One region of the Lysinibacillus sp. NPDC097195 genome, then DNA from elsewhere that is predicted to be linked to it. Evidence: a T-box and tRNA genes for the amino acid it is inferred to sense, from the RefSeq annotation. Region 1 holds a T-box; the other regions hold tRNA genes.

Region 1 (10,480 bases):
AGTATTCGTTTCAAGTTTACATAATAATATTATTTGGTTAAAGAGAGATAATAAGTTTAGAAAAATCGACTTTCCTATTAAGAACGAATTTCAAATATTTCATATACCAAATAAAAAAGACATGCTACTCTCATCAGCATGCCCTGTTCATCTTATTAGCTTTTCTTTAACACAAGTGTCGTCCCAATTATAGCAATCATTAGAGCTAGAAATATTGCATAAGTGTATGCATGATTGCCGGTTATATCATAGCAATAACCAATCAACGTGGGAATTACGGCACTCATCATAAAACCACCTGACAGTACCATCGATGACCAGCTATTGGCTTCGGCATGATTACGGGCTTCATCCAATGGTAATAATAAACCGATTGGAAACAAGCCACTTAGCACAACCCCGATAACTAATACAGCAATCCACAACACTACTCCTGTGCCAACCGATAAAAGCGCAAAACCGATAACCCCTAGTATTCCTAAAGAAAGTAGCCAACGTATACGATTGGACCATTTCTCCATTAGAATAGGTACCACAATATTGCCTATCATTTGCACGATGGATAAAAAAGTGAGCATCGTGCTTGCAGCAACGAGGGACATACCTTTATCCTGAAGCATAGGCGTGAGCCATGACATCATCGAAAAAAACAGCGAAGTTTGTAAGCCAAAATAAACTAATATTGTCCAAGCTCGAGCATTTCTCCATGGATTACGTGCCACTTCCTTCGATTGTTCGGTCCTTTGTTCAACAAGTTTAACTTCCTTGTTGTCAATGACTAGCAACCACAGTAAAAGGGCCAATGCTGCAAGTAGTGCCCAACTTCCAAGGGCAATCGTCCAGTTTTGCTGAAAGCCATTATAAAAAGACACAGTTAAGGCGGCACTTAATGTTGCACCTGTTCCGATACCAAAAGAATATATGCCAACCACTGTCGTAAATCGTTTCGGGAATTTTTCCTTAATAAATGCGTTTAACATTGGCCCGATAATAGCAATGGCAAAGCCTGCTGCAAAACTCGTTGCAACGAGCAATATATAACTTGCTTTCAACGAGCGTAACCCATTCGCTACCATAATGATCGCTAATAACAATGCAATAGCAGACTTCGTACCAAGACGTTTTTGTAATGGAACGGCCATTGGTGCAAAGAGCCCCATACAAAACACTGGAATAGATGTTAATAAACTCATTTGCAAATTTGAAACATGAAGTGACTCCATTAACACGTTAAACAGTGGACCAATTGCTGTTACTGCTGGTCGCATATTAAGAGCAACGAAAAAAATACTGACAACAACGAAAACCGTCGTAGTCGTCCATCGGTTATTTTTCATCATGATTAGTACCTTTCTGCATGGTAATCTATTCTCTGTCTTTTCCAACTTTAAGGACCAAGAGTGTTGTCAGACATCTGATTTCTTATTTATTTTTACCATTTTTTCTGTTTAACGTCAATATTATGGTAATCTAATCATTATTTTGGTTAATCAAAGGCTATACATTTTTACATATTTTCAGGTGCGCTAATACCTAATAATGCTAACGATTCTTGTAAAACTATGGCCACACATTGACATAATGTTACACGACTATTTTGCATAGCATCATTTACTAAAATTTTATTGTTGGCATAATATTTGTTGAAATGGCGGGCTAATTGTAAAGCAAACTTAGCCACTAATGACGGATCCGCTTGTTCATACGCACTGGCAACCACATTTGGGAATTGGTCTAGTAATAAAATAACTTGCCATGCTTGCTCTCCTAAAGGATAAAACGTCTCATCAAATTGGACATCAGCTTTTGCTAAAATAGAGTGAATGCGTGCATACGTATATTGAATATAGGGTCCGGTCTCTCCTTCAAAATGCAGCATTTGCTCAATGGAAAAGTCGATATCATGTAAGCGGTCATTTTTTAAATCATTAAAAATCACGGCCCCTACCCCGACCTGCTTTGCAACTTCCTCTTTATTTTGTAATTGAGGATTTTTCATCTCAATATTATGTTTTGCAGTTTCGATTGCTTCAGTCAACACATCATGTAGTAAGACAATTTTCCCTTTACGCGTTGACATTTTCTTTCCATCTTTTAGAATCATCCCAAATGCTACATGACGTAAATTTTGTGCCCAGTCATAGCCCATTTTCTCTAGCACACTAAATAACTGTTGGAAATGCAGCGTTTGTTCATGTCCTACAATATAGAATATTTTTTCAGGATGATAATGCTTAATACGATATAATGCTGCTGCTAAATCACGTGTAGCATATAATGTCGCACCATCAGTTTTCTTTATAATACAAGGGGGCATATTTTCTAATTCTACAACATACGCACCATCAGAAAGTGTCAGCAAACCTTTATCTTGTAATTCATCTACAACCGTTTGCATTTTATCATTATAGAAAGCTTCCCCATCGTATGCATCAAAATGAATGCCAAGCAACTGATACAGTGCTTTAAATTCATCTAAAGATACTTCTCTAAACCAGTGCCAAAGTGCAAGCGCTTCTTCATCCTTATCTTCTAGCGCTTTAAATGCAGCACGTGCTTGCTCAATTAACGAAGTGTCTTGCTCAGCTTCTTCATGGAACTTCACGTAGATTTTCAACAATTCCTCAATCGGTGCAGCTGCGATGGTTTGCTGTTGTCCCCATAATTTATAGGCAACAATTAATTTCCCAAACTGCGTTCCCCAATCCCCTAAATGGTTAATACGAATGGCATGATAGCCATTTTTCTCGGCAAGATTAGCGAGCGCATTGCCGATGACCGTTGAGCGTAAATGCCCCATGGAAAAGGGCTTGGCAATATTAGGTGAAGAAAAATCGAACACCACATTGCCTTTGTTAGTTAAATTCGTGCCATATAAACGTTGTTCTTTCCTAATCTTTTTTAATACTTGTTGTGTGATAAGTGATTGATTGAAAAATAAATTCACATACCCTCCTACGATGGTAACTGACTGTATCATGTCACACTTCAAGTTCTTTTCAATTTCAGCTGCGATTGTTTGAGGAGATTTCCCAAGTATTTTCGCTAACTTAAAACATGGTAGTGCCAAATCACCTACATCTGCATGTTTAGGTTTTTCTAGTAATGTTGCCATTTCAGTTACTTCTACTTGTTGATTTAACGCTTTAGCTAAGCTTGTTGCAATTTCTACATTCATCTTGATTTCCTCCTTTTCAACAATAAAAAAAGCTCCCGTCTCCATAAGAGACGAGAGCATAGATTCCCGTGGTACCACTCTAGTTGCCATTATTATGACCACTTTCAATTGATAACGGGGTGACGCCCCGGTAATCCCTACTAATTGTTCGGGAAACTTCTCCAAAGTGCGTTTCATTCAAATGTTCTGCATTAGGCTCACACCGTCCCTAACTCGCTTGGCAGCACAAAATGAATTACTGTCTTTTTCTTAGAATGTAACATTTTTCAATTTTGCAATATCTTACATTATCCCATCTTCAAAGTCAACTATGCCTAAAATATTAGGCTTTAAGTCAAATTTTAATAGGAACAGGAAGTGGTAGTCATAGAAATTGCTCTATAAGATAGGCGGACTATTGACTGAAAACGTTGCTGTCATAATGTTTATAGACTATGGAACATATTTCATGATATACTAGAGCCATTGTGAAAAAAGGAGGAACTTGCATGATTCAAGTAAGTAATGTAGGTCTTCGCTATGGCGATCGTAAACTATTTGAAGACGTAAATATAAAATTCACACCGGGGAATTGCTACGGTTTAATCGGGGCAAATGGTGCAGGAAAATCAACATTCCTAAAAATTCTTTCTGGTGAGATTGAAGCACAAGAAGGAAATGTTTCTATGGGTAAGGACGAACGTTTATCTGTCCTTAAACAAAACCACTTTGAATACGACGAGCATACAGTGCTTGATACCGTTATTATGGGTAACAAACGCCTATATGACGTAAAAAATGAAAAAGATGCAATTTATGCAAAAGAAGATTTTTCTGATGAAGACGGCATGCGTGCTGCTGAATTAGAAGGTGAATTTGCAGAGCTAAACGGTTGGGAAGCTGAATCAGAAGCTGCAACACTATTAAACGGTTTAGGCATCTCAGATGACCTTCACTATATGTTAATGGGTGACCTTGAAGGTTCTGACAAAGTCAAAGTATTATTAGCACAAGCTTTATTCGGTCAACCAGATGTTCTATTACTGGATGAGCCTACCAACCACCTTGACTTAAAAGCAATTCAATGGTTAGAAGAATTTTTAATTAACTTTGAAAACACAGTCATCGTTGTATCCCATGACCGTCACTTCTTGAACAAAGTATGTACGCATATTGCGGATCTTGATTTCTCTAAAATCCAATTATATGTGGGTAACTATGATTTCTGGTATGAATCTTCTCAGTTAGCGCAAAAAATGGCGCAAGACCAAAATTCGAAAAAAGAAGAGAAAATTAAAGAATTACAAGCGTTTATTGCTCGTTTCTCTGCCAATGCATCAAAGTCAAAACAAGCAACATCACGTAAAAAAATGTTGGATAAAATTGAGCTTGATGATATTAAACCATCTAGCCGTAAATATCCATTTATCAACTTCCAAATCGGCCGTGAAATCGGTAATGATGTCTTAACTGTTGATGGTTTAACCGCGAGTCAAGATGGGCAAACATTATTTAAAGATATTCGCTTCTCAATGAATAAAGACGATAAAATCGTATTACTAGGTAGCCCTATGGCAAAAACAGCACTTCTTGATATCCTTATGGAAGAAAAAGAAGCAGATGCTGGTACATTTAAATGGGGTGTGACAACTTCTCAAAGCTACTTCGAAAATGATCATGATAAATACTTCGAAGGCTCAGAAAAATCATTAGTAGAATGGCTTCGTCAATACTCACCTGATGACGAAACAGAAAGCTTCCTTCGTGGTTTCTTAGGTCGTATGCTATTCTCTGGTGAAGAAGTAAAAAAATCCCCTTCTGTCTTATCAGGGGGAGAAAAAGTGCGTTGTATGTTGTCAAAAATGATGTTAGCAACAGCTAATGTTATTTTACTTGATGAACCAACGAACCACCTTGACCTTGAGTCAATTCAAGCACTAAATGAAGGGTTAATCCGCTTCAAAGGTGCTATGATTTTCACATCGCATGACCATCAGTTCATCCAAACGATTGCCAACCGTGTCATCGAAATTCGTGAAGATGGTTCAATTTTAGATAAACAATTAACATATGATGAGTTTTTAGAGTGGAAAGATAGCCAAGGCTTAAAATAATCCATCTTTAAACAACTCTGATTCCACTCCCCCACTCGCTTGGGGGAGTTATTTATGTTTTAGAGCAATGGAGCGTAATAAATGAAACATAATAGCTATATGCATATATGGATTGAAGCAGAAAATTGGTCTGAAGGTGAATGGGACATCGAAAATACTAACCTTGATGTCATTGTAACTTTCCCTAATCGCTCTAAATATTTGGCAAGTTTTTTCACTTATCAAAACGTCATATCTTTGACAGAGCGCTATAAAGAAACAGGTGAAAATATGGAAGGCGCCTACTTTTCGGCAAGTGACATGGTTTTAATAGATATCGCAAGTCGAGAGCGAATTTATCAACTAATTGATTACCTTATCGATAATGATACGTTTAAGTCAGTTTTTACACGTTGTCCAGATGTTGAGATTGATGAAGATGATTTATTTCCAGAGGATTTTTTTGAAAAGAAAGTCATCAAGTAGTCATTTTAATATTGAAAAACGGCAAATACTTTGCGTATTTGCCGTCTGTTACAATTATTGCATTTCTTTTGTTGGTCCTAAGACACCTGGTACAGCTAAACCTGCTTGACGTAATAACACGGTCATTTGACCACGGTGATGTGTTTGATGATCGATTAGTGCACGTAATAATGCGCCTCGCGTGATAGGTCCATTAAAACCTTTCACTTCCACCAATAAGTCTTCCTTTGAAAGCTTTGCTGCTTCCTCTTTAATACTGTTTGCTGTTTTTTCATAAGTGGCTACGATTTCAGCAGCACTTGCTGGAACTGGATCTTCTTGACGGATCATTGGCACCGTTAAACCTGCTAAATAACTAAAATAGCCTGCCGCTCCTACTAAATGCCAGCCTAACCAGCCAAGTGAATTATGACCTTCTACAATACTTTGGCTTAACGTTTCATCTGTCATTGCTTTCAGTACTTGAACAGTGCCATTTGCTGCAATTGTCCATTCATTTAAAAAATCATCTACTTGTCGATACATATAATCGTCCCCCCATTTTGTAACTCTTCATTATCATAGACAATTCCTCAATGTATCGCAAGCTTGCTGAATTAAGTTTACATAAAAATATTATTTTAATTTTACTATTCTAATAAAGTTCTATATTTTCGTTAGTTGTAACATCTCTTTCACCAAGTTTTCTCGTTCACCCCTATTTTTCTCTACTCATGTATAATGGGCTACAACATTAATAGAAAGAGGTATTGTATGTTTTCCCCATTAAAAAAAGGCGATACAATTGGTATTTACTCGCCTTCAAAACCCGCTTCCATTATTGCACGAGCTCGATATGAGCGTGGCAAAGCACGATTACAAGCACTTGGCTTAACAATAAAAGAAGGTTCACTTACGGGCAAGCATGATACGTATCGTTCTGGGACACCAAAAGAGCGCGCCCAAGAGCTGAACGAACTATTGCGTGACCCGACAGTCAAAATGATTTTACCAACTATGGGTGGCACGAATGCAAACAGTATGTTGCCTTATATAGATTATGCTGCGATTCAACAATCCCCTAAAATGATTGTAGGCTTATCAGATGTCACAGCTATTTTACTTGCCATCTATGCAAAGACTGGCATTCCAGTATTTTATGGCCCTTCTGTAGCATCCACATTTGGTGAATATCCACCTTTCGTCCATGACACGGAACAATATTTTAAAGATCTTTTTATGCAATCCGTGGCCATTCCATATGAAATGTCACTACCCCCTATGTGGACGGACGACCGCTTGAATTGGCTTGAAAAGACAGCTGAAAAAACGCAACATGACAATGCTTGGATAACCGTTCAACAGGGGCGTGCAGAAGGTCGCTTAATCGGTGGAAATATTAATACGATGTATGGCTTTATCGGTACCCCCTACTTTCCGCAAATTAAACAAGGAGATATTTTACTGTTAGAAGACACATCTAAATCCATTGCGATAGTGGAAAAAAACTTCGCCATGCTGAAACTACATGGCTTCTTCGACAAAGCCGCTGCAATCATTTTAGGCAAACATGAGCAATACGATGATTTAGGAACTGGACGAAAACCTTATGATGTTCTTTTAGAGCAATTAGATGGGCTAGCTATACCCATTTTAGCTGATGTAGATTGTTGCCATACGCATCCATTGCACGCAATGCCACTTGGTTTACGTGTCCAAGTAGATGCAACAAATCAGCGTATCATATTTTTAGAAAACTGGTTCTCTTAATATTCGTATCTAATCTTCTATTCACGTATACTTAAAGAAAATTGCTAAAGGAGCTGGTTATGAAACGAATCTGCTTCGTATTTTCTCTAGCAATCATTCTTGCTGGTTGTAGTACACCAACGCAAACCGAACAACAACAAGCAACTACGAGCCAATTAATTAGTATTCTCGCTGCCTATTTTCCACCGGATGGCTCCACTGCCTATTTTCAAGGAGAAGGTAATGAATTTGCTAGTTACACACTTCAGACAACTTACATCGATGAATCGTCAATTGCACAAATTGAAAACAATGGTGGTGTCACATTGTTAAAAGTCTATCGGATGACGAACGCTGCTATCGAACTTGTCTATATGGAGGCAGTCGATGAAACACCTACCTTACCGTCAGCACAAGAAATAGCCATGTTTCCAGTTATTGAAACGATTCTACAACTACCTTTGAAAGTTGGTAGTCGTTTTAATGGCTGGGAAATTCTTTCGACAACAGCTTCAATCACAACTGAATATAATACTTTCCACGATGTCATGGAGATTCGTAAAATAACAGACACCATCACGACGACTAAATATTTTGCCAAAGGTATGGGCCTTATCCAGATAAAAGACGAAATGGTAACAACGAATCAAACATCATTTATTATTACGTCCACACTACAAAAAATCGAATAAATTGTAGAAACAGGCGTCTTATTTGGCGCCTTTTTTCTGAAGGATGGGGGGAGCTATTATGAGCGATATACATAAGCACTCGACTGAAGAAGCATTAACAGAAGAAGAATTCATTGAACTTGTACTTGCTGAACAACAAAAAGCGCTTGCCGAGGAACGTGCACGACGTCTCAATGGTCAAAAGCCGAAAAAACAAAAACCTCTATTTAAGTGGATTATGTGGTGTATGGCATTGGTACTATTTTTTAATACGTTTGCACTTATTTTTCAAATATACTCCATACCTGCTATAGAATTTATTAAGGTTTCGAGTCGATTATCTGCTCAAGAAGATATTCAAACCTATAAAAAAGCAATTGTTGAGATATCAACCGGATCTAGTAAGGGGACAGGCTTTGCTATTTCATCTGAAGGTCTTATTGTAACAAATGCCCATGTTGTTGAGAACGCGCTATCATTATCAGTCGTCTTCCCTGAGCAAGGGCTAATGGAGGCTCAATTACTTGAAAGCTTTCCTGAGGTTGATTTAGCACTTCTACAAGTTAAAGGGACTAATCTTCCCTCGTTAAACCTTGCACATAACCCTACTTATCAAGAAGATGATGCTCTTTATTTCATAGGTAATCCACTAGCCTTTACCGGTATTGCAAATGAAGGGACATTCCTACAAGCAACCAAACTTGAAGGTTGGCAAGAGCCCGTTATGATGATGCAAGCTCCTGTCTACAAAGGCAATAGTGGTAGCCCTGTTCTAAATAGCGACGGAGAAGTAATCGGCATTATTTTTGCCACAATGAAAAAGGAACCGTATGGACGAGTAGGCTTGTTTATACCTGTATCTGTTTTACAAAAAAATATACAGCCATTCATCCATGTACCCTCACAATAAATTTGCAAACTGCTCACTTATAAGAAGTGATTGACTGTGCTTGAAGCCTTTAACGTTTATCTTACGCTTAACAATATATAAGCCCTCCACTTTCCATAGTGGTTGGGCTTGCTTTTAGTTAAACGAGGAAGCAGCTGCATTACTTAATAACGAGCGATTGCTAAACGATCATACAAGAAATCAACGCAATCGTCTCCTAACCTGAAATTAATTTTATTTATTTAAAAATTAATATTTTTAAAATCGCAATTAAAATAATTAAGTTTTATTGTTTATTTTATTAATTCCTTATTGTATAATCAATTTAAATAAAAGAAAGGAACTAAATTATGGCGTATCAAGTAATTACGAATTGTCCTGTATGTAGTAAAACTTTAAAAATTACAAAGCTTCATTGTGCTCATTGTCACACGACGATTGAAAATGAATTTGAATTATCCAAATTAGCTTCGTTATCAAAGGATCAGCTTCATTTTGTGGAAGTATTTTTAACTTGTAGAGGGAATATTAAGGAAGTTGAAAAGGAACTTGGCATATCCTATCCAACAGTTCGAGGAAAATTAACAGAAATTATTTCTGCCCTTGGCTATGTGCAAAAAAAGAAACACGAAGTAGATGAGAAAAAAATTGTTACGATGCTGGAAAATGGCGAAATTACGCCAGAAGAAGCCATAAAAATTTTAAAAGAGGAATAGGAGGAACTAAAAATGAAAGATGAAATTTCAAGAGTGTTAACGATGATTCAAGAAGGAAAAATTGATGCAGATAAAGGATCTGAACTGATTCAAGCATTAAAAGATAAAGAAGAAACAGCCAATATTTCGTTAGAAAAAACAACGCAGTATTTAGATAAGACATTAAAAATCCGCGTAGTATCAGCTGAAAATGATAATGTTACGGTGAATTTGCCAATCAAACTTGTCAAAGTCGTGTTAATGGCTGGACACAGTATTGCTGCGAGCATTCCACAATCGGAAAAATACGTGAAAGATATCGATATCAACCTCATTATTGAAGCCATTGAAAATGAACTAGATGGCCAAATTGTTGATATTAAATCTGCGAACGGTGATACCGTTTCAGTGATTATAGAATAGAGATTTGCTTATGATGCAAGTTAAAGTAAAGACAAAAGGCGTATATTTTACGATACCCGTTCCATATGTATTTTTAAATATAGCTATTTCGATTTTATGTTCAAAGTTTGTGCAACAAATGGCGAACAAATGGACAAAAGAGCACTTCGAAAGAAAAAAAATAGACTTTTCCATCCCCCGTATTGAGAAAAAAACGCTCCAACCTATTGTGAATGAACTGAAAACCTATAAGGGAATTGTACTTGTCGATGTGAAAGCACAAGACGGAACAGAAGTTAAGGTTAAACTATAATTCACAACTGCCCACTTTGATGATAAATATTATAGCTATTCAACAA
Region 2 (10,480 bases), 810 kb from region 1:
ACACTGCCCATACCAATTAGCAGCAATCCTCTTGGATCCAGTTGTCGCATAACTAGCTTGCCATCTTCTTGGCGGTTATTTTTCCACATGTAAAAGCCAATGACATTCATCGGAACGAAAAATAGTAAATTTAGCATTACCTCTCCAAACAAACCATTGATAAAAGCCAAATACGTGTAACCGACCGTATTGTACATACCGAATACATAACTCATCAAGTTGCCTTTCGCCGCAAGCACTACGCATAACACACCGGTAATAAAAACTGTAAATCCAAATAAGGAATCCTTTGACATCACCGTAAACCCGACAGCGATTGCAGTAAACAGCACTAACCATGTCATTTCAAAAACATTCCAGCTTCCTACTATCTTCTTCATCTTGCATCCCTCCATTTTTGATAAAGCAATTTTTCTTAGTATCATTTTGTTAATAACATTTTGTTACTATCAAAATTAACAGAAAATCTTGCAAAGGTCAAGAAAATATTTCCTGTTTTTTTGTAGGATGATGATTTTTATTATTTGGTAATGGTGCAATATGGGGACATAAATCGTCTCAAAACCGTTTCATCGCTACGTCCATACTTACTTCTTCACATGGTACACTTTGGAAATGATACCAGTTATACTAAAGAGGATGTGTAAAAGGGGAAATTGGAACGCTCGAAGCAATCGAACTATCAAGCTCAGCAATGGAGGTAGATTAGATGGATGATAAAAGCTCAAAAATGGAAACTTATTTGAATACGAAGGATATTGCCAAACGTAATACGTTATTAAAGCAATTAGTATTTGACTTACCAGAGGACGGAAAGGACTTTTTTCTAAAAGCTTATAAAAAGGAACGTTATTTAGATATGCGGCTGACTGCCATTAGAGGTTATGCTGCCTTTGCAAGTGAAGAAGAGGTAACCCTTTTAATGAAAAAAATGTTGGAAATCTTACAAAAGCGTCCGGAAAGTACCCCATATAATTATCAGGAATATGAAATTTTACGATCTGCTTTTTTAATCCCTTACTTGCTAGACAACTATTCTTATAACTGTTTTCATAACTTTAATGAACAGTTAAAAAAGCAATACGATGCCATGCCCGAAGTTTTCAAAGGCATCTTTACATGCGACGCTAAAGGTGAACATATCCAACTCATTCCCCCAGCAGTCGTCCAAAAAAACATTGAACATTTCTTACGAGGTTGAATAACGGTACTCAAAGCTAGCGCTATTTAGCATTTCGTTCGTACTATTCAATACAACTGGATTTTACTCCGTGATCATTTGATTGATAGAAACACTATATTAAGTGCCAAATAATGGACTTGTATGCATGACTTAACTTCATGTTGCAAGTCTTTTTTCATTCGTACTCGCAGCTGACTAGGAAGTATAGTATCGACTGTGGCACATCTCCTTTTTTCCTATTAAATTGTGGTCATTGACTTACCCTCGTCTTATACCAATATATTTTTCTTTTCATATTATCACGGTAATATCGCCATTTAACATTTGAAATTCTTACTATCAATATAGTTTTAGAAATACAGTTCTATAGCGAATTTGTATAAATAGACTTGCTATAGGGCAAACTTTTTAAAGAAAAAACTGGAGGTGCAAATGACGTGTTTGAGAAAAAATTAGCGCTTCATGAAACAATGGAATTTCATGAAGTCATTAACTTTATGACAACAAGTTTACTTAAATCGAAACTGAGTCAAGGTGTGGTCTTTGATGACGATTTAAGAGCATTATTAGATAAAAATGTAAAATTATCGACTCCAGCACTCACTGCTATGGTTAAGCTCTACTCTAAATCAGAATTAGAATATTAGGAGGACAATGCTATGAAAGACTATTTAGATCCTATCAATTCAATTGGCATGCCTGAGCTAACTGATTCGGGGGTTGCTCTGGAGTTTTTACTTACAACAAAGACCGGTATTAGAAATCTTTCCATTGCCTTAACAGAAACAGCTTCCCCTGCTCTTCAAAAAATCCTAAGAACTCAACTCGATGTCATGGTTGATTTATATTTCGAAATTTCTGAGCTGATGGTAAAAAAAGAATGGTTAAAACCTTATGATCTAGAAGGGCAAAAAGAATTGGATATTAAATCTGCAGAAAATGCGATTAGTATTGCACAGTTGGATTTATTCCCTAAAAACATGAATCGAAAAGGATTGTTCCCTACTCCACCGAAAAAATAAACGAAAAAGAGGGATTTTATAATGAAAGCTGTCACTTTTCAAGGTATAAAAAATGTTGAGGTTAAAGAAGTACAAGATCCTAAAATAAAAAAAGCTGATGATATTATTGTTCGTTTAACGACTACTGCCATTTGTGGGTCAGACTTGCATTTAATCCACGGAATGATTCCGAATATCGGAAAGGACTATGTCATTGGCCATGAACCGATGGGCATTGTAGAAGAAGTTGGCAAGGATGTGACAAAGGTTAAAAAGGGCGACCGAATTATCATCCCTTTTAATATTGCATGCGGTGAATGCTGGTTTTGCAATCATGAATTAGAAAGTCAGTGTGATAATGCAAACGATAATGGCGAAATGGGTGCTTATTTTGGTTATTCAGATACAACAGGCGGTTTTCCGGGAGGACAGGCAGAGTATATGCGTGTTCCATATGGCAATTTTATTCCGTTCAAAATTCCAGAGCAATCCGAAGTGCCTGATGAAAGTCTTGTGCTCCTTGCCGATGCTGCCTCTACTGCTTATTGGAGTGTAGAAAATGCCGGAGTAAAGAAAGGTGATACTGTCGTTATTCTTGGCTGCGGACCCGTTGGACTATTAGCACAAAAATTTGCTTGGTTGAAAGGTGCCGAAAGAGTCATCGCAGTTGACTATATTGGGTATCGTCTTAAACATGCAAAGAAAACAAATAACGTTGAAATCGTTAATTTTGAAGACCATGAAAATTGTGGTGAATATTTAAAAGAGATCACCAAAGGCGGTGCAGACGTTGTCATTGATTGTGTCGGGATGAGCGGAAAAATGACGCCTCTCGAATTTCTGGCCAGTGGCGTAAAACTCCAAAGTGGTGCTATGGGCGCCATTGTCACTGCCAGTCAAGCAGTACGTAAAGGCGGCACTATCCAAATTACCGGTGTTTATGGTGGTCGATACAATGCCTTCCCACTCGGAGATATTTTCCAGCGTAATGTGTCAATTCGTACTGGACAGGCCCCCGTTGTTCATCTCATGCCTCATGTCTATAACTTAATCGCTGACGGTAAAGTGAATGCCGGAGATATCATTACACACGTCCTCCCTCTTGAAAAAGCAAAACATGGTTATGAAATATTCGATACAAAACAGGAAGACTGTATTAAAGTGGTTTTGAAACCTTAAATATAGCGGTAAAAATGAAAAGCGCCTCAAACCCTTGATATTAAAGGATTTGAAGCGCTTTTTAGTTGGTTCAAACTTGTTCTATCTGAACCTTTAGACGTCCTTGGACAAAAACATTGATAAATCAATGACTATAATGTTTACCTTTTTTATACCCTACTTTTTTTTAGACAACCTATTTCTGTGTAGTATTTAATATTTATTCTTCTGCCCATTTAACATCATGTAATTTTTAATTAAAATAACAATATAAATTGAAAGATGGTGTTATTTTATGTAAAACTGAAGAAATCAAAATCCCACTAATTAAAACAGGAAAAACTGTAGCTGAAGCACTTGGGACATCATTACAAAACTTGTCTAATAAAATTTGCAGTGTCGATTTTAAAGTGATTGAATTAGAGAAAGTAGCAAAAATATGCTTAGTAAAATTCCAATATAACTCCTTATTAGAATATAAAACAAAATATAACAAAAAAGTAAACAGATAACTAAATGGTTGTCTGTTTTTTCATATATACTTTTAACAACATTTTCCCTAAAATGGATATGAAGGGAGATTTTTATATGGATAATTTATTTATGATTTTATTTTTAATTAGCTTATTGGCTTTACCTGTGTTTGCCGTTAGGTCAGTTATTGCATTTGTAAAGAAGGATGGTATGAAAGGGAAGAAAATGCTGAAATTCAGTGGTATTTCTTTTGCCGCTGTAATCGTTACAACTATAGGCTTTGCAGCTACGGCAGACACTGTAGAAACTACTAAAAAAGAAGAGAAAAAAGTGGAAACTGTAGCTAAAGTTAAAGAAGAGGAGAAAGAGAAACCAGAAGAAAAGGCTACACGTGAAGCTAAAGAAGCTGAAGAAAAAGCCTTAGCAGCACAAAAAGCTAAAGAAGAAGCTGAGGCTAAAGAGAAAGAAAAAGCGAAGGAAACTGAAAAACAGGTAGAATATTTTAAAACAAATACCCAACCATTTATCAATGAACTTACAAGTTCTTATGATAAAGGTTGGAATGATGTGTGGCAACCTACTTTTGAAGCGATAAGTGCAGGAAATACAGATATATATAAAGCTTATGAAAATATGAAAGCCTTAAAAAATTATTACAGAAATTTAAGCACCAATATGAATAATATTCCTGTTGAGGGTTTATCTAAAAAACACCAAAAATCACTTAAAGGCGCTATGAATGACCTTAGCTATGCTGCTGTAAGTAGACAAATGGCTGCGGAAAAATCTATGAAAATGTTTGATGAAGGTAACTATTCTCCTTCTCACATGGATAAAATAAAATCAGATATCGCTTCTGCTGATTCTCGGATGTTGTCTGCTGTAGTTGTAATCACTTCAGTAAAGGCTGAGTTAGGAATAGAATAAGAATCACATTGGATAAAGTCACTCAATAGAGTGGCTTCTTATTTTTATCTAAATAAATTAGTTAGGAAATTTTCCACTTTAGTTTTAAGAGCTCGAAGGATTTACAATATGGTGTGTAATGACAGTGGGTCATTAGGACACTCAATTATTCAAACAACACTGGACAATTATTCACTCATACTAAAAGAATTGGAAAAACGCGATGAAGAAATTGCAATTAACATTTATTCATCCTAATTTTTTGTTCACCTTGTTTACATTTTGTTACCTAATTTATATTTTATATGTTTTTCTATGCGATTTTTGAAATCTTTAAAAGAAAAGAAAAACGCCTAAAACCCAGTATTCTCAAGGTTTTAAGCGTTTTTCTTTTTGGTTTAAAATCAATCTACGTTTTGCTAAAAACGTCCCAGGAGGGATTCGAACCCCCGACCGACGGCTTAGAAGGCCGTTGCTCTATCCTGCTGAGCTACTGAGACATGATGTGTTTTCCTAAATAACTTTTCTCTTAGGAAAGACAATATTTATTATATGTCGTTTATAACATAAAGTCAACATTAATTTTACTATGAAGGCAAGGTTTGCCTTGCATCTATTATATACCCATTTATTATATGAATCTATATCTTTCTTTATGCGCTTTTAATACAGTACAATCACATTTTTTGCTAAAATAATGAAAACGTAAAAGAGGAGGTATGCGTATGTTTGAACAATCTGTTGTAGTGGTGACAGGTGGTGCACAAGGCATTGGTAAAGGCATTGTGCAGGCCTATGCACAGCGTGGTGCTAAGGTGGTCATAGCAGATGTCAATGCAACGCTTGGGAAACAATTAGCGCATGAATTGCAGGCGCAAGGTTATGCGGTGTTATTTATTGAGACGGATGTTGCGAAAGAACAGGATATCGTCGCCTTAATGGTACAAACAGTTCAACATTTTGGTACGATTACAATTTTAGTGAATAATGCGGGTAAGTTTCAACACGTATCTCCATATGATATTACGTTCGCGCAGTGGCAAGATATGTTGCATACTAATTTAACGAGTGTTTTATTTTGTTCGCGAGAAGCAGCAAAAATAATGCGGACAAATGAACAAGGTGGTTCCATTGTTTCTCTAGCCTCTACACGGGCGTTTATGTCTGAGCCCCATACGGAAGCATATGCCGCTTCAAAGGGCGGTATTGTGGCGTTAACACATGCTTTAGCACGTTCTTTGGGGCCAGATCAAATTACGGTTAACTGTATTTCTCCTGGATGGATTGAAACGGGGGATTATGAACAGTTACGGACGATTGATCATGCCCAACATGTATCTGGACGTGTTGGTATGCCGGAGGATGTTGCGCTAGCTTGTTTGTATTTAACAAATCCCGCAAATCGCTTTGTTACAGGTATTAATCTAACTGTCGATGGTGGTATGACGAAGAAAATGATTTATGAAGATGAATGAACGCTCTTTAATTATGCACATTAAAAGATCGCGTCGAGTACTCTACAATAGAATGAATTTTTTGAGGGAGTGAACATGCGGTGTTTCCTTATGCAAATGGCTCTTACGGGAATTCTTTAAGTGCCCTTTATACTGCTCCATCCAACCAGTATACGGCGCCTATTCGGCACTTTTTACAACCGCAACAGGATAATCGAAAGTGTATAAGTAAAGCAGAATCTGATTTTATGGCGATGAATCGTCTGTTGTGGATGGAGCATGTCAATTGGACGAGGATGACGATTATTAGCATTGTCTTCGGTTTGCCTGATTTACCGTTTGTGCAAGCACGTCTGTTACGCAACGCGACGGATTTAGGCAATTGTCTGCGCCCATTTTACGGCGATCAAATAGCCGATCGCTATGCAGCACTAATCAAAGAGCACCTAGTTATTGCAGCACAGTTGGTCACAGCAGCGAATAAAGGTGATGCAGCAACAGCAGCTGCAAAAGAAAAGGAATGGTATCGTAATGCCGATGAAATTGCTGTCTTTTTAAGTACGATTAATCCTTATTTGACGAAAGAAGCCGTACAGCAAATGTTTTATAGCCATCTAGCTTTAACGAAAAAAGAAGCGGTGACGATGATTCAAAAAGATTATCAAACGGATGTGCAAGTATTTGATGAAATCGAAGCAGAGGCACTCGCCATGTCGGATATGATTGCAATGGCCATTGTCATGCAGTTTTGCTACCGCTTTTATTCATAATGGCTCCAATAAAAAACCAGATTCATAGACAATGCTTGTTGTCCATCAATCTGGTTTTACGAATATTTAGTGCCCGAAGCTATGATTGCTCTATATCTGTTTGGTGTGTCTCGACATAGCGGTAATATAAATTACGTAATTCTGATTCTTTAAACTTCCCTAGATGGGTTTTTAATTGAGGATGCACTAAAATCCCCTTTGCGCGTAGCTCCTTGACAAACCAACCTTTAGAATATTGATGCACGTTGCACAGTCCCCTTTTCTGTTATTCATACATAACGTATGCTCAAAGGTTTTGCGCTGTTACCGTTCTCCTTTTCATAAAAGAAAAAGTGTTAGATTGATTGCAGTCAATCTAACACTTTTTGGATTTGCTCAGCATAGTTAGCTTTTAGTCGTTTATGTGCCACAAAATGTTTGGTATGGACAGTCTGTTAGGGCTGGGAGCTTTGTATACTCTTCTTGCTCAGCTGTATAAGCGTATGGTTGGGATAATGCTTGTAATAGCTTATTCATTACTTGATAGTCGCCTTGTGTAACAGCGGCTTCTAACGCCTCTTCTACTCGATGGTTGCGAGGAATAATAGCCGGATTATTATCGCGCATTAACTGTTGAGATGCCGCTTCACTTTCCTCTTGTCTTTGGCGTCTTGCTTGCCACTGTTCATACCATTTTTTAAATTCTGCACACTCAAATAGCGTTGTGCCTTGACATTTATTTAACGTCAGCGCCCGGAACGTATTCGTATAGTCTGCTTCGTACTTTTCCATGAGGGTTAGTAGTTCATCTACCAATTTTCCATCCTGCTGTTCTTCGTTATAAATCCCCAGTTTAGCGCGCATGCCCTTTAGCCAGTTTGTATTATACAATTGTGGATATTGCTGAATCACTTCTTGAGCCAATGTTACTGCCTCTTCTTCGTTATCATGAATAAGTGGTAGCAGTGATTCCGCAAATCGCGCAATATTCCAAGCGCCAATAGGTGGCTGATTGCCGTAAGCATAGCGACCTTGGCGATCGATTGAACTAAACACGGTTGCTGGATTGTACGTATCCATAAAAGCACAAGGGCCATAATCAATAGTTTCGCCACTAATCGTCATATTATCCGTATTCATCACACCGTGGATAAAGCCAACTAACTGCCATTTTGCAATAAGTTTAGCTTGTCTCTCCATCACTGCCTGAAGCAACTTTAAATAACGATTCCCTTGTGTCATGTCAATCATTGAATAATGCCGTTCGATGGCGTAATCAGCTAGTATTTGAAGCTCTTCCTCGCTACCCCATTGTGCCGCAAACTGAAATGTTCCGACACGCAAGTGACTGCTCGCAACACGCGTTAAAATTGCACCGGGCAGTTCCGTTTCACGTTGAATTGTTTCTCCCGTTGTGACGACAGCTAAACTACGTGAAGTCGGAATGCCGAGTGCATGCATCGCTTCGCTTATAATATATTCCCGAAGCATGGGACCGAGTGCCGCACGCCCATCTCCGCCTCGCGAAAAGGGAGTGCGACCTGAACCTTTGAGGCCAATATCATAGCGTTGCCCTGTAGGTGTAATTTGTTCTCCTAGCAGCAATGCTCGACCGTCACCTAACATATTAAAATGCCCAAATTGATGTCCTGCGTAGGCCTGTGCAAGCGGTAATGCGCCATTAGGTATGTCATTGCCTCCAAGCATGGCAATGCCCTCTTGACATTTCAGTGCCTCACTATTTAAGCCAAGGGACTTAGCAACAGCTTCATTAAAAATGACCAATTGTGGTGATTGCACAGGATTTAATTGCACAGGGCTATAAAATATACTTGGAAGCCGCGCATAGCTATTATCAAAATTCCATCCAAAGTTGTTTTCCTTTGTCATTTTATCCCCCTTTTCTTTAGTTTTACTACTATATTGCAATTCATGCTTGGTCGTCACGCCCAATCCATATATCGCACATAAATATAAAAACGCTTAAACTTTCTTATGGTAGAATGTTAAGCGTTTTTATATCTTTTATACCTTAATTCCGTCTAAATGTGTGCTTCGAAATGCATTCATTGTCATCAGTAAAAAAATCCACCTGAAAATAATCATCTTGTATATCGATAAGCGCAAAGCTTTTTTCATTGCGCCCTCTCGGCTTCAATAGACTGCCTGGATTAATAAATAGAACATCATCAATCATTTCGGCGCCGAGTACATGTGAATGGCCGAAGCAGGCTATTTGCGCGTCGACTTCTTTTGCTCGATATGACAATGATAAAATGGATGATTTAACATTAAATAAATGACCATGTGTGGCAAAAACGATCGCATCCCCCACTTGAAGGACGACTTCATCTGGATAAGCTTTATCGATATCACAGTTTCCACGTACTTTTTTCATGCCATCTAGTGCAACATGAGAAAAGGGCAGTTCACTATCGCCACAATGAATCATTGTTTCAATAGATGGATAAAAACTGCGTACTTTATCAATGACATGGCTATCTCCATGAGTATCACTCATCACTAATAGTTGCATGGATATCACCTCTTACTTAATAAGATTTGGCAATTGTTCCTTTAGCTTGCGAATGGCATTTCCACGGTGCGAAATAGCACCCTTTTCTTCAGGTGTTAACTCAGCCATCATACGATTTAAGCTTGGTACGAAAAAGACTGGGTCGTAGCCAAAGCCATTTGAACCGCGTTTCTCACGTGCAATGACACCTTCACAAGTACCAAATACTGTTGTTGTGTCAAAATCAGGACCTGCAATGGCAATGCAGCAGCAAAAGCGAGCTGTACGTTTAGCATCTTCTACGTCTTGTAAATTATGCAGTAGTTTTACCATATTGGCCTCGTCATCGTGATCTCCTGCATAACGCGCTGAATAGACACCAGGTTCACCATTTAACGCATCGACAGCTAGGCCGCTATCATCTGCAATAACAATAGAACCTAACTCTTTTGCTAAAGCTTCTGCCTTTAACACTGCATTTTCTTCAAAAGTTGTGCCTGTTTCTTCTATTTCCATATTTGGCGCAACATCAAACATCGTTACCACTTCATAACCAAGTGGCGCAAATAATGCTTCAAAGTCTTTCGCCTTGCCTTTATTTTTTGTCGCAATTACAACTTGTTTCATCTTAATCATTTCCTCCTACTTTAAGAGCAATTTCACCAAGTGCTTGTTTTTGTAGCTCAATCAACTCTTGGATTCCCTTTTCACCTAATGCAAGCAAGTCATTTAATTCCTCACGTGAGAAGGTTGCTTCTTCCCCTGTGCCTTGCAATTCTACAAAGCGACCTGCACCAGTCATCACGATATTCATATCAACTGCTGCATCGACATCTTCTACATAATTTAAGTCTAGAACAGCCCCTTGTTCGGCAACAATGCCAACACTTGTAGCCGCTAAAAAATCTGTTACAGGGAATTTTTCTAATTGTTTTTCTTCAGCAAGCTTAGCAATTGCTTGTGTCATAGCGACAAATGCACCTGTAATGGATGCGGTACGTGTACCACCGTCCGCTTGAATGACGTCACAGTCGATCCAT
Region 3 (10,480 bases), on a different contig from region 1:
GGAAAAAGAGGGCTTTGAACCATGGCGTCAGCAGGAAAATACATATGAGCTGGACGCATTAGAACACGATCGAGATTATATCGTAGAAAAATTGGAAAGTAACTATGTCAGCGATCGTCTATTCGGTTTATTTTTGCTAAATCGTACAGCGCATAAGCAGGAAATTATAGCGCATCCTACGTGGATCGATGTTGACCAATTTGGTGCTTTTGAAAAGCTCTTTCTAGCGTATGGACTTGGCCATCAATTTGACGATAAAAATAAGGTAGAGGCAAGCTTTTTAAGAGCAGTACGTGTACCTGAAATTTTATTAGAACACTATGGCAAATTGACAACACTTGTTGCACCGATGTTCCAAATGTGGTTTGTCCTTTGTGAACAAGCGCTGAACTCAAATTATCGCTTTACGAATCCAGCTGCTATTGCAGGTGCCAATGATTATTTATTCCGCTCTTCTCGTATGTTGAAGGTCACGAAAAAAGAAATTGCTGAACAGTATGGGGTATCTGTATCAACATTATCTAAATATATTGAAGAATTGTTAATGTTTTTACCAACTAATTAATTTTAGGTTGTGAGCAACAAAGTTGAATAACTGACTGCTTTCACATACGATGAACATACTAACGTTATTATGAAAAAGTATTACAAGTTTAGGAGGAAGTATGTATGTCAGAAGAAAAAATTTATGATGTTGTAATTATTGGGGCAGGACCTGCCGGCATGACTGCGGCTGTTTATACATCACGTGCAAACCTTGCAACGTTAATGATAGAACGTGGTATCCCTGGTGGACAAATGGCGAACACAGAAGAAGTAGAAAACTACCCAGGATTTGATACAATTTTAGGGCCTGAGCTGTCTACTAAAATGTTCGAACATGCGAAAAAATTCGGCGCTGAATATGCTTACGGTGATGTTTCAGAAATCATCGATGGCGAAGAATATAAAACAATTAAATCAGGCGGTAAAGAATACAAAACACGAGCAATTATTCTTTCTACAGGTGCGGAATATAAAAAAATGGGTGTACCTGGTGAAAAAGAGCTTGGTGGCCGTGGTGTCAGCTATTGTGCAGTATGCGATGGCGCATTCTTTAAACAAAAAAATCTTGTTGTCGTAGGTGGCGGAGATTCAGCTGTTGAAGAAGGTGTCTATTTAACACGTTTTGCTGATAAAGTAACAATTGTTCACCGTCGTGATAAATTACGTGCTCAAAAAATTCTACAAGATCGTGCTTTTGCAAACGACAAAATTGATTTCATTTGGAATGCAACAGTGAAAGAAATTAACGAGACGAACGGTAAAGTGGGCAGCGTAACATTACAATCCACTGTTGATGGCACAGAATCTGAATTTGAAGCAGATGGCGTATTTATTTACATTGGTATGCTACCATTAACAAAACCATTTGAAGCTTTAGGCATTCTAAATGAAGCTGGCTATATTGTGACAAATGAAAATATGGAAACAAAAGTACCAGGTATTTTTGCTGCAGGTGATGTGCGCGAAAAAACACTTCGTCAAATCGTAACTGCGACTGGTGATGGTAGTATTGCAGCTCAAGCAGCACAACATTATGTGGAAGAGTTATTAGAAAAAATTAAAGCCTAATAGTCATAATGATAGGGCGACCCGAGCTGTGTATGCATACGAGGCGGACACAGGAAGGTGGCTATTACTACCGGAAAAAAATACAAATTTTTAATACGGTTTTAATATTGCTGTAACTTGAATGACATATAAAAGGTGTAAGATAAATAGTGTAATTAGCAATCCCCCTTTTATTTTTTTAGTAGGTTGTTTCCGCCTAAAGTAGGTGGGAACAGCCTATTTTTAGTGTATATTTAGAGTGCCAGGCACCCAAACAATTCTGAATTTATTGAACGCAAACTCCTTTGAGCGAACTAATGTGAGAAGCAATAAATCGCGCGTTTAGCGAGGGATGCGGCTTATGACGTGCTCGCGGAAAGCGCAGTGAATTGTACCGTAATAGCATGAGGGTGCTTAAGCTTATTAATAGATGTCATGTATGACAGTAGAAAACTGTATCCTATATATATGATTATTCGTGTAAAATAACGACCATTGGGAGTAATGCGAAGCTTTATTCAAAAGAAATTAATGCTCTGAATGATGTTTTAAAATTATCGATTTTTTGCGCAAGATACGATAGATGTGAAATGAGGACAAACTCTGATATGTCTTGTTATAATAAAAAAAGAAATGCTGAAGAGATTAGAGGTGTGCCTATGCAAAGAATTGCAAATTTAATTGCCGTGAAAGACGGCCAAGTATTATTGCTTCAAAAGCCGAGACGTGGCTGGTATGTAGCACCGGGCGGGAAAATGGAGAGTGGTGAATCAATTTATGAAGCTGCTTTACGTGAATTTCGAGAAGAAACAAATGTTATACCATTGAATCCGCATTTAAAAGGTGTCTATACAATGGTTATTAAGGAAGATAACGTTAAGGTAGATGAATGGATGCTGTATACTTTTATGGCAAACGATATTGAAGGTGTACCATTCGAAGAAACAAGAGAAGGTAAACTTGCATGGCACCCAATTGAAGATTTAAAACATTTGCCAATGGCTGAAGGTGATCGCACAAATTTACAGTTTGCGGTCTCACAAGCAGGCATTCAGTACGGTACATTCGAATACACGAAGGATTTTGAATTGCTTCATGAGAAAATACAAATTTCAATAGAACAATAAAGGAGCTGCATGACAGTGGTGGTTGATAGTCAACAATGTACACATGAATTAGTCATTATTACAGGAATGTCTGGAGCTGGAAAAACCGTAGCTATTCAAAGCTTTGAGGATTTAGGGTATTACTGTATTGATAATTTACCACCAGCGTTACTCACGACGTTTTTAACTTTACTTAGAGATTCTGGTAAAACAATTACACGTATTGCAGCTGTCATGGATATGCGTGGCGGCAACTTTTTTGATTCGCTTATTGGTGCGCTCGATCATATATTAAAAGAAGGCGACATTGCTATCCGAATTTTATTTTTAGATGCAGATGATGCTACGCTTGTAAGACGCTATAAAGAAACAAGACGTGCGCATCCGTTAGCTGTAACCGGTTTACCGCTAGATGGTATTAAACAAGAACGTGAGCTTGTATCAGAAGTAAAAGGCCGCGCGCACCTTGTTTACAATACATCCAACATGAAACCAAAAGAGCTACGCGAGAAAATTGTAAAAGAATTTGCCAGTGATGCAGATCATACGTTTTCCATTAATATAATGTCCTTTGGATTTAAACATGGTATGCCAATAGATGCAGATTTAGTGTTTGATGTGCGCTTTTTAAAAAATCCTTATTATGTGGAGGAATTGCGCCCAAAAACAGGTTTGCAAACAGAAGTTTCTTCTTATGTACTAGCGTTAGAGGATACACAAATCCTTATTCAAAAACTGACGGATTTGTTTGAATTTATGGTACCGCTTTATAAACAAGAGGGGAAATCACAACTTGTCATTGCTTTTGGTTGTACAGGGGGACAGCATCGTTCGGTGACGTTAGCAGAATATTTTGGGGCTTACTTTGCCAAAAATGAAAATGCTGTGATATCGCACCGTGACATCAATCGAAGAAAGGATTGAGTGAATGGGGAAAAAGCATACAAGACTAGTTGTAATAGGTGGTGGTACTGGTCTGTCTACGTTACTACGTGGTTTAAAGCATCACCCTTTTGATATCACTGCAATCGTAACAGTTGCGGATGATGGTGGTTCCTCAGGACGTTTACGTGATGATTATGATATCCCACCACCTGGTGATGTCCGCAATGTCATTGCTGCATTATCTGATGTAGAGCCACTCGTTGAGCAAATGTTTCAATATCGCTTTTCAGAATCAGAAGATTTGAATGGTCATTCCCTAGGCAATTTAATGTTAACGGCCTTAACAGATATTACAGGGGATTTTAGCCATGCCATTAGTGAAATGGGAAAAGTGTTAAAAGTCCACGGTCGGGTTATTCCCGCAGCGAATAAAAAAATCACATTACATGCCGAATTAGAAGATGGAGCAGTAATTGAAGGGGAGTCTAAAATCCCAACAGCAGGAAAGCGCATTGATCGCGTTTTTTTAGTGCCTGAAAATGTGCAACCGTTACCAGAGGCAATTCGGGCAATTAATAGAGCAGACTATATTTTAATAGGTCCTGGCAGTTTATATACGAGCATTATTCCAAATTTACTTGTCAAAGAAATTGGAGAGGCAGTCGTAAAAGCGAAAGGACGCAAAATTTATGTTTGTAATTTAATGACCCAAAAAGGCGAAACGATTTCCTACACAGCAGGCGATCATGTTCAAGCTATACACAAGCATGTTGGAGATTCCTTTATCGACTCTATTTTAGTCAATGATGAACAACTACCACACCCTGTAAAAGAGCTTTATAAAGAGGAATGCGCAGAGCCCGTAACATTTGATGTTGGAAAGCTTGAAAGTATGGGATTAGAGGTTATTAAACGAGATATTGCAACCATTCGACCTGATGGGACGGTGCGCCATAATTCTGCAAATGTTGCGCAATGGCTTGTGGATTATGCGAAAATCTTACGGAAAAAGTAAGAAAGCCTACTATAGAGTCCTAAAGAATGCTTGTTGTATATGGTAAGATGAACATATACATAGAAATAAAGGTCGAAAGGGGGGCGTGACATGTCATTTGCTTCAGAAACAAAAAAAGAGCTAACACAAGTAGAAGCGGACGATTCTTGTATGAAAGCGGAAGTATCAGCATTAATTCGTATGAATGGTTCATTGTCTTTTGCAAACAAACAATTAAGCTTAGACGTACAAACCGAAAATGCTGCAATCGCTAGAAGACTGTATACGATTATGAAGAAGTTATATCCATATAATGTGGAACTACTTGTTCGTAAAAAAATGCGTTTGAAAAAAAATAACGTATATATATGCCGTGTACGAGAAGGTGCACGTGAGTTACTTATTGATTTAGCCATTATTTCAGATGATTTTCAATTTAATCATACGATTTCTAGAGAGCTAATTAAAAAGAGTGGCCATAAAAGAGCTTACTTACGTGGAGCGTTTTTGGCAGGTGGCTCGGTAAACAATCCAGAAACGTCTGCCTATCATTTAGAAATTTATTCTTTGTATAAAGAGCATGGCGAAGCATTAATGGATTTAATGAACGAATTTGAGTTAAATGCAAAAACAATTGAACGAAAGAAGGGCTTTGTGACATACTTAAAAGAAGCGGAAAAGATTTCCGATTTTTTAAATATTGTTGGTGCTCATCAAGCAATGATGAAATTTGAAGATGTTCGTATATTACGGGATATGCGAAATAGTGTAAATCGTATTGTAAACTGTGAAACGGCAAACTTGAATAAAACAATCGGTGCTGCGCTTCGTCAGGTAGAGAATATTCGCTTTATCGAAAATTCAGTTGGCTTGGATCAGTTGCCTGAAAAGCTGCGTGAAATTGCACGCTTACGTGTAGAATACCAAGATGTAACACTAAAAGAGCTTGGTGAAATGGTATCTAGTGGAACGGTAAGTAAATCAGGCGTTAATCATCGCTTGCGTAAAATAGACGAAATAGCAGAGGCATTAAGAAGAGGTGAAAAAATAGGCGGTTAAGCTTTTATCTGAAAAAGATATGAAAGCATGCGTAATCGCTTATTGTTCTTCTGCTGTTAAGTGCGGTAATATAATACTAATAGATGAACGGTAGTGAAGGAGAGAATCGCAAATGACTGAGAAAACAGTCCAGGTAAAATTAAAATTAGGGCTTCAAGCGAGACAAGCAGCGTTATTTGTACAGGAAGCAAATCGTTTTAGTGCTGATATTTTTCTTGAGAAAGATGAGAAAAAAGTAAATGCTAAATCGATTATGGGTGTCATGAGCTTAGCTATTGCAAAAGGTACGAAGGTTGTTTTAAGTAGTGAAGGTAGCGATGCAGAGCAAGCGGTTACATCATTAGCTGCGCTGATTGAAAAAGAAGAATAAGCAAAAATAAAGAACTCTAAGTCACATGGACTTAGAGTTTTTTTTCTGCACCGTTGATTTCCGCTGCGGGCGGCGCTTTCGCTAAGGCGGCAATTTCCTACAGCGTAAAAATCCACTTCGCTTTCCGCGGGCACGGCGTAAGCCGCAACCGTCGCTGTCGCGCCGGCTGTTGCGTCTTACGTTACGTGCGTTCCCGCAGGAGTCTATGTGGATTTTTACTTGGGTATTCAAAAACCATAGCGGGGGTGAATTTAATATTTCAGTGCCTGGCACCTTCTGCTGACAAATGAAAAACTCGCTAAGGCGGCAATTTCCTACAGCGTAAAAATCCACTTCGCTTTCCGCGGGCACGACGTAAGCCGCAACCGTCGCTGTCGCGCCGGCTGTTGCGTCTTACGTTACGTGCGTTCCCGCAGGAGTCTACGTGGATTTTTACTTGGGTATTCAAACGCTCATAGCACGAGAGTAAAATTATTTTGAGTGCCTGGCACTTAGCAATCGGCTCCTGAATCGGAAAAATTCACTTCGTTATTAGCTCAGCACAGTAAGCGGTAATTCGCCGTATACATGGCTAGCGTGGAAATTGTTTGAGTGCCTGGCACCATAAAAACACAAAAAAAACCCGCTAAGACATTTGGACTTAGCGGGTTTTGTATTAGCGTTCGTTACGCACAAAAATATGGTCGATTAAGCCGTATTCTTTAGCGCGTTCAGCCGTCATGAAGTTATCACGGTCAGTATCTCTTGAGATGACTTCTAAAGGTTGACCTGTACGCTCTGATAAAATACCATTTAACTTTTCACGAAGGAATAAAATGCGTTTTGCCGCAATTTCAATTTCAGTCGCTTGACCTTGTGCACCACCAAGTGGTTGGTGAATCATTACTTCTGCATTCGGTAATGCGTAGCGCTTACCTGGTTCACCAGCAGCAAGTAGGAAAGCACCCATTGATGCAGCCATACCAATACAAATTGTTTGTACTTTTGGCTTGATGAATTGCATTGTATCGTAGATTGCCATACCAGCTGTAATCGAACCACCTGGTGAGTTAATGTAAAGAGAAATGTCTTTATCTGGATCTTCTGCTTCTAAGAAAAGAAGCTGTGCAACGATTGAGTTTGCAACGTTGTCGTCAATGGCACTTCCTAATAGGATAATACGATCTTTTAGTAGTCGTGAATAAATATCATAAGCACGTTCACCACGACTTGTTTGTTCAATAACTGTAGGAATTAAATTCATGTTAAATCCTCCTTAAAAAGCTAAATTCGAATACTTTTACTGAAATAATCCATTATATTTCAGTTGTAACCTTATCATACACATTATAGTCAGGGAAGGTCAAATATTAACGCTGATATTAAAGAAATAAAATCTATAATAAAAATTGCGAATTATAGTTGAATTGTGAGCAATACGTTTGTATAATAGAAAGGTCGTAAGTTAAAGTACAATCCACTATTTTGCAGGTATGCTTCTGAAACGAGGATTATCTACATGACGCTTTACTGTAAAGCCTTAGAGTGAGTACTTTTTTTTTATGCACAATTGCCCTCGTGGTGTAATGGATAACACGTAAGATTCCGGTTCTTGCACTGGGGGTTCGATTCCCTCCGAGGGCGCCATTTTACATGTAAGAAAACCTTATGATATAAAAGAAAAACCTTGCAATCGTTATTGTACCAACGGTTGTAGGGTTTTTTCTCTTTTCTCATCACTTTCAACAAGACAATGGAAAAGGAAACACACTACACAAATAGATATCTTTTTCATTCCCTCATATAGCGTACTTCATTAAGATACCCGTCTGTGTGGAAAACTAAACCATTTATTTTAATCTTCAATGAATATTACATATAATAATTAAAAATGGTATTATATACCATGTAATGCTAGCGTAGTTGCTCCAATGTTCATTTAAGAGCTAATGGTGATTGGTTTTTTAATATAGAGCTTTAATAAGGGGGATCTATAGATTTGCAAAAATATAGTGTATTAAAAAGTTTAGGTTTAATAGTACTTGCTAGCTTAGTTATTTTTACTATTTACTCCTTTATTGTGAATAAAGAAAGCTTTGGTGGACCTATTTGGAAACAAGTTGTAATGGCTAGTTGTTTCCTGGTAATAAGTATAAATAATTTCCGATTAAAAAAGTATGCTATGGGTTGGATTTTTGCTGGTGCAGTATTAGCTTTTGGAATAAGTATTTTTAGGGATACGATTGCTTCTTAAAGCAATCATTTCATATATTTAAAAAAAGTCACTCATGTGAAAATAATGAGTGACTTTCTTCTATATATGTTACAAATATAAAAATACCATAGCAATTTAAATTATTTAGTAACAAAACGCATTTAGCACTTGCTAAAGGTTTCGTTTACTAGTAAAGTATTAAAAGGTATTAAGTGCGATTCTTTCATGTAGGTTGTTACAACCTTACTATGCACTTTTACTAAGCCTACAAAGGGCACCATTTTACTGATTAAATGATTTTTTATAGCTTGATTCTCCCAATAAGTGGTTTAGCAGCCTGCTTAGTGGAGAAAGAAAGGGATAGATGGAATTTGCCTCATAGGTTTAATTCCCACTTTTATGCCTTTCAAAACCATCAAAATGCAACAAACTCCAAAAATTTTTTTAGTGAACATAACGAACGTGAGGCTAGCGTGCTAGCCCAAAAGAAGAATCCTATCTGAGGGGATTCTTTTTTTGTGGACAAAATTAGCTAAAATTCGCATAAAATCTATCTCGGAATTGCATAAGTATACATTTTTCGACATGTATTTTGTTTTTATTACATAATTTCTCTTCATTTTGTATAATTAAATTCATTTTTATGAAAAAATAATCACTTTTATACGAAACCGTATTGTATATCAACTCTATTGACACTATAATTGACCTAATAGTCTAACATTTCCGAATAGAAAAACGATAAGTTCGGAAAATTATTAATTGTCTAGGGGGAAAAACTATGAAAAAACGGTTTTGGACGTTATTAATGATCGTGGCTGCATTTACACTTGTGTTAGCGGCTTGCGGTACAAAAGAAGATACATCGTCTGGCGATGTTCCAGCTGATGGCGGCTCGAAAGATGAAAAAGTATACAAGGTTGGAACAGAGGCAACCTTTGCACCATTCGAATCGATTGACGATAAAGGGAATATTGTAGGGTTAGATGTCGATATTTTGCAAGCGATTGCAGATGAAATGGGCTTTAAAGTGGAATGGGCAAATATTGGTTGGGAGCCTGTATTCCAAACAATTAAAAATGGTGAAACACATATCGGTGCATCTGGTATTACGATAAATGATGAACGTAAAGAATCATTTGATTTTACAGAGCCATATTATGAATCTCAATTATTAATTGTTGTGAAAGAAGATTCAAAAATTAAGTCTTTAGCAGATTTAAAAGATAAAAAGATTTCCGTACAAATTAATGCAACTGGTCATATGGCTGCAAAAAAATTACAAGGTGATGCTAGCACAAATATTATGGCATTCGAAAGCCAACCTGTAGCGATTCAGGAAATGTTAAATGGTAATGTAGATGCAACAATTGGTGATAATGCAGTTGTCTACGAATATATTAAAGCAAACCCAAAAGCAAAACTTAAAGTAGTGGAAGATGATGCATTCGAAAAAGAATATTACGGCTTTATGGTGAAGAAAGGTAATACGGAATTATTAAACCTATTAAATGAAGGTCTACAAAAAATTAAAGACAATGGTAAATTAAAAGAAATTACTGGTAAGGACTTTAAGTAATGAATGCTGCCGTTAGCTTAATAATGCTAGCGGCTCATTTGATTTATTAGCTCGTTATTGTAGAGAATTTGAATGGGAAAGTAGGGGTTCTAATGGACATCTTTGATTTACGCTGGGACATAGTTTGGAACTACCGTGATATGTTTATTCGTGGTATTGGTGTAACAATCATTTTAACGCTCAGTGGTTATTTTGGTGGTATTATTTTAGGCTTACTATTAGGTTTAGGGAAAGTTTCTAAAAATAAATTCATTTATTGGCCATGTAAACTCTATGTAGATTTATTCCGTGGGACACCGATGCTTGTGCAAATATTATTAATTCATTTAGCGGTTATTCCAACGATTTTTGGTCATTCACTAGGATATATGGTATCTGGTATTACCGCACTTGTATTAAACTGTGCAGCTTATAATGCAGAAATTTTCCGTGCAGGTATTCAGAGCATTGATAAAGGACAAATGGAAGCGGCACGTTCACTTGGTTTAACACACAATCAAGCAATGAGAAAAGTGATTTTACCACAAGCTTTTAGACGGATGATTCCGCCACTTGGTAATGAATTTATCGCATTATTGAAAGATTCCTCATTAGTAACGGTTATTGCTGCGCCTGATATTTTATATGCAAGTAAAGTTGTTGCAGGTGCGAGCTTCCGTTTCTGGGAACCGTATATTGTAGCAGCATTATTATACTTAGT

Evidence for each region. The T-box of region 1 lies ahead of argS (arginine--tRNA ligase). A T-box ahead of a tRNA ligase gene usually reads a tRNA of that ligase, here a tRNA-Arg.
Region 2: it has a tRNA-Arg gene. The T-box ahead of argS (arginine--tRNA ligase) is inferred to sense a tRNA for this amino acid. The anticodon was not compared.
Region 3: it has a tRNA-Arg gene. The T-box ahead of argS (arginine--tRNA ligase) is inferred to sense a tRNA for this amino acid. The anticodon was not compared.

What each region holds. Positions count from the first base shown of each region.
Region 1 covers NZ_JBIWDP010000001.1:1,077,828-1,088,307, reverse strand. The annotation lists gene ACIQXI_RS05625 (MFS transporter) at 156-1,340, opposite strand; gene argS (arginine--tRNA ligase) at 1,508-3,178, opposite strand; T-box leader at 3,222-3,438, opposite strand; gene ACIQXI_RS05615 (ABC-F family ATP-binding cassette domain-containing protein) at 3,667-5,271, shown strand; gene ACIQXI_RS05610 (hypothetical protein) at 5,353-5,736, shown strand; gene ACIQXI_RS05605 (DinB family protein) at 5,791-6,261, opposite strand; gene ACIQXI_RS05600 (S66 family peptidase) at 6,490-7,485, shown strand; gene ACIQXI_RS05595 (hypothetical protein) at 7,545-8,156, shown strand; gene ACIQXI_RS05590 (S1C family serine protease) at 8,215-9,045, shown strand; gene ACIQXI_RS05585 (DUF2089 domain-containing protein) at 9,375-9,740, shown strand; gene ACIQXI_RS05580 (SHOCT-like domain-containing protein) at 9,753-10,142, shown strand; gene ACIQXI_RS05575 (hypothetical protein) at 10,153-10,434, shown strand.
Region 2 covers NZ_JBIWDP010000001.1:266,468-276,947, reverse strand. The annotation lists gene pnuC (nicotinamide riboside transporter PnuC) at 1-380, opposite strand, end outside; gene ACIQXI_RS01390 (hypothetical protein) at 710-1,201, shown strand; gene ACIQXI_RS01385 (hypothetical protein) at 1,621-1,830, shown strand; gene ACIQXI_RS01380 (spore coat protein) at 1,843-2,205, shown strand; gene ACIQXI_RS01375 (zinc-dependent alcohol dehydrogenase) at 2,227-3,363, shown strand; gene ACIQXI_RS01370 (hypothetical protein) at 3,931-4,743, shown strand; tRNA gene ACIQXI_RS01365 (tRNA-Arg) at 5,149-5,222, opposite strand; gene ACIQXI_RS01360 (SDR family NAD(P)-dependent oxidoreductase) at 5,448-6,197, shown strand; gene ACIQXI_RS01355 (hypothetical protein) at 6,278-6,946, shown strand; gene ACIQXI_RS01350 (DUF2639 domain-containing protein) at 7,026-7,190, opposite strand; gene ACIQXI_RS01345 (protein adenylyltransferase SelO) at 7,346-8,815, opposite strand; gene ACIQXI_RS01340 (metallophosphoesterase) at 8,958-9,461, opposite strand; gene ACIQXI_RS01335 (XTP/dITP diphosphatase) at 9,474-10,067, opposite strand; gene rph (ribonuclease PH) at 10,069-10,480, opposite strand, start outside.
Region 3 covers NZ_JBIWDP010000002.1:96,398-106,877, forward strand. The annotation lists gene ACIQXI_RS14025 (tetratricopeptide repeat protein) at 1-565, shown strand, start outside; gene trxB (thioredoxin-disulfide reductase) at 670-1,614, shown strand; gene ACIQXI_RS14035 (8-oxo-dGTP diphosphatase) at 2,253-2,720, shown strand; gene rapZ (RNase adapter RapZ) at 2,730-3,623, shown strand; gene ACIQXI_RS14045 (gluconeogenesis factor YvcK family protein) at 3,628-4,599, shown strand; gene whiA (DNA-binding protein WhiA) at 4,690-5,637, shown strand; gene ACIQXI_RS14055 (HPr family phosphocarrier protein) at 5,750-6,007, shown strand; gene clpP (ATP-dependent Clp endopeptidase proteolytic subunit ClpP) at 6,663-7,250, opposite strand; tRNA gene ACIQXI_RS14065 (tRNA-Arg) at 7,559-7,633, shown strand; gene ACIQXI_RS14070 (hypothetical protein) at 7,986-8,240, shown strand; gene ACIQXI_RS14075 (basic amino acid ABC transporter substrate-binding protein) at 8,983-9,780, shown strand; gene ACIQXI_RS14080 (amino acid ABC transporter permease) at 9,873-10,480, shown strand, end outside.